Regions from separate parts of the Exiguobacterium sp. ZWU0009 genome, predicted to be linked through region 2. Evidence: a T-box and tRNA genes for the amino acid it is inferred to sense, from the RefSeq annotation. Region 2 holds a T-box; the other holds one or more tRNA genes.
The links. The T-box of region 2 lies ahead of serS (serine--tRNA ligase). A T-box ahead of a tRNA ligase gene usually reads a tRNA of that ligase, here a tRNA-Ser.

Region 1 (2,442 bases), 700 kb from region 2:
GCTTGGAAGGCTGAGGTTTTACCATTAAACTACACCCGCATAATCAGGTGAAACATCAGATTGTGTAAAAAGTATAAAGCGGGTGAAGGGAATCGAACCCTCGTCATCAGCTTGGAAGGCTGAGGTTTTACCATTAAACTACACCCGCATAATCAGGTGAAACATCAGATTGTGTAAAAAGTATAAAGCGGGTGAAGGGAATCGAACCCTCGTCATCAGCTTGGAAGGCTGAGGTTTTACCATTAAACTACACCCGCAAGATACCGGTGGTCGGAATCGAACCGACACTCCAAAGGAACACGATTTTGAGTCGTGCGCGTCTACCAGTTCCGCCACACCGGCACAATCTCTTGCAAAACTATTTAATTGAGAAATAGTTGGAGGCGCCAGTCAGAATCGAACTGACGATAAAGGAGTTGCAGTCCTCTGCCTTACCACTTGGCTATGGCGCCACTCATTGGAGCGGAAGACGGGATTCGAACCCGCGACCCCGACCTTGGCAAGGTCGTATTCTACCACTGAACTACTTCCGCTTGAAAAGCTGGGCTGGAAGGGATCGAACCTTCGCGTGCTGGAATCAAAATCCAGTGCCTTACCACTTGGCTACAGCCCAATAATAAGAGGGCGACTGATGGGAATTGAACCCACGAATGCCGGAATCACAATCCGGTGCGTTAACCACTTCGCCACAATCGCCATGGTAAACAGGGGCAGCAGGAATCGAACCCGCGCTGACGGTTTTGGAGACCGTAGTTCTACCGCTAAACTATGCCCCTATGGTGGTGGGGGGGGGCGGATTCGAACCGCCGAACCCGAGGGAGCGGATTTACAGTCCGCCGCGTTTAGCCACTTCGCTACCCCCCCACAATTGGGAAAATCATGTTGTTTTTAAAGATGGTGGCTTTGGACGGAATCGAACCGCCGACACAAGGATTTTCAGTCCTTTGCTCTACCAACTGAGCTACAAAGCCTTAACAATGGCGGTCCTGACGGGATTCGAACCCGCGATCTCCTGCGTGACAGGCAGGCATGTTAACCGCTACACCACAGGACCGTATGTAATTGCGGGGGCCGGATTTGAACCGACGACCTTTGGGTTATGAGCCCAACGAGCTACCAGACTGCTCCACCCCGCGACGCTATAAATGGTGACCCGTACGGGATTCGAACCCGTGTTACCGCCGTGAAAGGGCGGTGTCTTAACCGCTTGACCAACGGGCCATTATGAATTGAAAGTGATGATGGCGGAGAGCAAGGGATTCGAACCCTTGAGACGCTTTTGACGCCTACACGATTTCCAATCGTGCTCCTTCGGCCACTCGGACAGCTCTCCATTGTACGTGGTGAAGAAGTAATAAATGGCTCCGCAAGTAGGATTTGAACCTACGACCTACCGGTTAACAGCCGGTTGCTCTACCGCTGAGCTATTGCGGAACGATCGCCTGGCAGCGTCCTATCCTCACAGGGGGAAGCCCCCAACTACTTTCGGCGTTCAAGTGCTTAACTTCCGTGTTCGGCATGGGAACGGGTGTGACCACTTGGCTATCGCCACCAGACATTTATTATCTTAACATTATGTTCACATAACGTCAAGACTTTTTTTCGTTTTTTTGAAAGGCTCGTGCCCTCAAAACTGAAGTCATCAACAATGCATCTGCTAGAACAAGGCCTCGACCGATTAGTATCACTCAGCTCCACATGTCGCCATGCTTCCACCCGTGACCTATCTACCTCATCGTCTCTGAGGGGTCTTTCTTGATTACTCAAAGGGAAATCTCATCTTGGAGGGGGCTTCATGCTTAGATGCTTTCAGCATTTATCCCGTCCGCACGTAGCTACCCAGCGATGCTCCTGGCGGAACAACTGGTACACCAGCGGTGCGTCCATCCCGGTCCTCTCGTACTAAGGACAGCTCTCCTCAAATTTCCTGCGCCCACGACGGATAGGGACCGAACTGTCTCACGACGTTCTGAACCCAGCTCGCGTACCGCTTTAATGGGCGAACAGCCCAACCCTTGGGACCTACTCCAGCCCCAGGATGCGATGAGCCGACATCGAGGTGCCAAACCTCCCCGTCGATGTGGACTCTTGGGGGAGATCAGCCTGTTATCCCCAGGGTAGCTTTTATCCGTTGAGCGATGGCCCTTCCATGCGGAACCACCGGATCACTAAGCCCGACTTTCGTCCCTGCTCGACTTGTAGGTCTCGCAGTCAAGCTCCCTTCTGCCTTTGCGCTCTACGAATGATTTCCAACCATTCTGAGGGAACCTTTGGGCGCCTCCGTTACTGTTTAGGAGGCGACCGCCCCAGTCAAACTACCCGCCTGACACGGTCCTCCAGCCGGATCACGGCTGCGAGTTAGAGACTCTATGCATGAAGGGCGGTATCCCAAGGGTGACTCCTCCGAAGCTGGCGCTCCGGGCTCGACGTCTCCCGCCTATC
Region 2 (2,442 bases):
AATACAGAAAGGGGGATTACTCCCCCTTCTGACTTAAGCTTGAATCACTTCAAGACCACCCATGTATGGACGAAGCACTTCTGGAATAACAACTGATCCATCCGCTTGCTGGTAGTTCTCTAAGATCGCAGCAACTGTCCGACCGACTGCAAGGGCAGAACCGTTTAACGTATGAACGAATTCTGGTTTTGCGTTCGCTTCGCGGCGGAAACGGATTTGTGCCCGGCGTGCTTGGAAATCTTCAAAGTTTGAACAAGAAGAGATTTCACGATAAACGCCTTGGCTTGGCATCCAGACTTCGATGTCGTATTTCTTCGCAGCCGTGAATCCGAGATCAGCTGTACACATGCTCAACACTTGATACGGAAGCTTTAGCTTTTTCAAGACCGTTTCCGCTTGTCCTGTTAACAATTCAAGTTGCTCGTAAGATTCTTCTGGTTTGACGAAACGAACGAGTTCAACTTTATTGAATTGGTGCTGACGGATCAAACCGCGCGTATCGCGTCCGGCAGAACCTGCTTCTGAACGGAAACATTGGCTGTACGCCGCATAACCGATCGGTAACTGATCTGCAGTTAGGATTTCTTCACGGTGCATGTTCGTCACCGGAACTTCTGCTGTCGGTACGAGGAAGTAGTTCGTCTCTTCGACTTTAAACGCATCCTCTTCGAACTTCGGCAGTTGCCCTGTTCCTGTCATAGAGTCACGGTTGACCATGAGTGGTGGCAAGATTTCTGTGTAGCCGTGCTGATCTTGATGGAGGTCCATCATGAAGTTGATCAATGCCCGCTCAAGACGTGCACCGGCTCCGCGGTAAAAAACGAAACGGCTACCTGTGACTTTTCCGGCACGCTCGACGTCGACGATTTTTAATTGCTCCATCAAATCCCAGTGTGGAACTGCTTCAAAGTCAAACGCTGGTTTGTCACCAACTTCACGCACGACGACGTTATCGTCTTCAGAAGAACCGACTGGTACGCTGTCATGTGGAATGTTCGGGATACCGAGGAGAAGCTGGTTCAATGTCGCTTCGACTTCACGTAACTCGTCGTCAAGTGTCTTGATCTCGTCTCCGACACTACGCATCGCAGCGATTGCTTCATCCGCGTTTTCCTTATTGCGCTTGAGTTCAGCAATTTTTTTCGTCGCTTCATTTCGTTCTGCTTTCAACACTTCTGACCGCGCAATCAGTTCTCGACGCTTCTCATCAAGTGAGAGGAAACGGTTCATGTCCGTTAAGTCCTCTCCTCGGTGCGCTAACTTTTCTTGAATGGCGTCAAAATCTTGGCGTAATCGTTTAATATCAATCATCTGTAATTCCTCCTTTATGTCATAAAAAAAGGCGACTCGTCTCTTTCCGGTATTCCTACCGAAAAGGGACGAATCACCTGGATCCGCGTTGCCACCCTCATTGCTAGACATATCTAGCCAACTTAAGACGCGATAACGGGCGTACCCGCACCTTGTTCGCAAGGTGTGCGATCCGGCTCGATTCAATCCATCGATCTGACTAGTTCACACCACCCACTAGCTCTCTTAACAGTATCGATACATCTACTTGGTCCGTTCATAGCATCTTTATGAGATTAGTCTTACTTTACACCATCGCCTTGGAAGTTGACAAGAGTCGATTGTTGAATCGCTTGTTCAATTTGCTTTGACCAAGCCGTCCAAGCGCGGACGAGACGCGTCGGAACACTCGCAAGTGGAACGGCAGTCGCGCTATACAAATTCACGCGAGGTGTCTCAAATCCTGGTAGATAGATCCCATCGTCCGCGACCTGCACCGTACCGACGATTTCTTGTTTCGTCACGGGAGCCGTTGTTTTAGAGAAGTCGAACCGTGGTTCCCTCGTCTCCGCTTGTTTTAAGACCGTAACGTATAATGAACCGTCCGTGACGACGTCTAGCTTTCGGACGGTTGCCCCTTTAATCGGAAGAACGTCTTTGATCCGTTCGCCTTTTCCATAATACGTCAACGGCTCAAACGTCGCAAAACCATAGTCGAGCAGCTTTTTCGTTTCCTTGAAACGGGCTTGATCGGAATCCGTTCGCATGACGACCGTGACAAGCGTCATATTATCCCGTGTCGTTACACTGGCGAAGCAGTAACCTGCTAAATCAGTCGTTCCGGTCTTCATCCCCCGCATGCCGGCATATGCGAATTTTTCCTTCGCCAGCATCTTATTCGAGTTGTTCAAGACCTCTCCATCAAGTTTCATCTGTGTTTTATTCGTCACATCGAGGACATCTGGGTAATCCTTGATATAGCGAATGACGAGTAAGGCGATATCGGTCGCTGTCATCAAATTCGTTCCTGGAAGGGTTGCATCGACAGCATCTAGACCAGATGCATTCGCATACTCCGTGTCGTTCATCCCGAACTGTTTTGCAGTCTCATTCATCTTTTCAACGAACGTCGCTTCTGAACCGGCGACAGTT

Region 1: it encodes a tRNA-Ser, which carries the amino acid that the T-box ahead of serS (serine--tRNA ligase) is inferred to sense. The anticodon was not compared.

What each region holds. Positions count from the first base shown of each region.
Region 1 is NZ_CP018057.1:722,363-724,804, reverse strand. It holds tRNA gene L985_RS03765 (tRNA-Gly) at 1-39, opposite strand, end outside; tRNA gene L985_RS03760 (tRNA-Gly) at 78-148, opposite strand; tRNA gene L985_RS03755 (tRNA-Gly) at 187-257, opposite strand; tRNA gene L985_RS03750 (tRNA-Leu) at 262-342, opposite strand; tRNA gene L985_RS03745 (tRNA-Cys) at 379-452, opposite strand; tRNA gene L985_RS03740 (tRNA-Gly) at 459-533, opposite strand; tRNA gene L985_RS03735 (tRNA-Gln) at 542-613, opposite strand; tRNA gene L985_RS03730 (tRNA-His) at 624-696, opposite strand; tRNA gene L985_RS03725 (tRNA-Trp) at 706-776, opposite strand; tRNA gene L985_RS03720 (tRNA-Tyr) at 781-864, opposite strand; tRNA gene L985_RS03715 (tRNA-Phe) at 896-971, opposite strand; tRNA gene L985_RS03710 (tRNA-Asp) at 979-1,054, opposite strand; tRNA gene L985_RS03705 (tRNA-Met) at 1,063-1,136, opposite strand; tRNA gene L985_RS03700 (tRNA-Glu) at 1,147-1,221, opposite strand; tRNA gene L985_RS03695 (tRNA-Ser) at 1,243-1,333, opposite strand; tRNA gene L985_RS03690 (tRNA-Asn) at 1,360-1,434, opposite strand; rRNA gene rrf (5S ribosomal RNA) at 1,441-1,556, opposite strand; rRNA gene L985_RS03680 (23S ribosomal RNA) at 1,659-2,442, opposite strand, start outside.
Region 2 is NZ_CP018057.1:20,653-23,094, reverse strand. It holds gene serS (serine--tRNA ligase) at 34-1,311, opposite strand; T-box leader at 1,373-1,580, opposite strand; gene L985_RS00075 (D-alanyl-D-alanine carboxypeptidase family protein) at 1,593-2,442, opposite strand, start outside.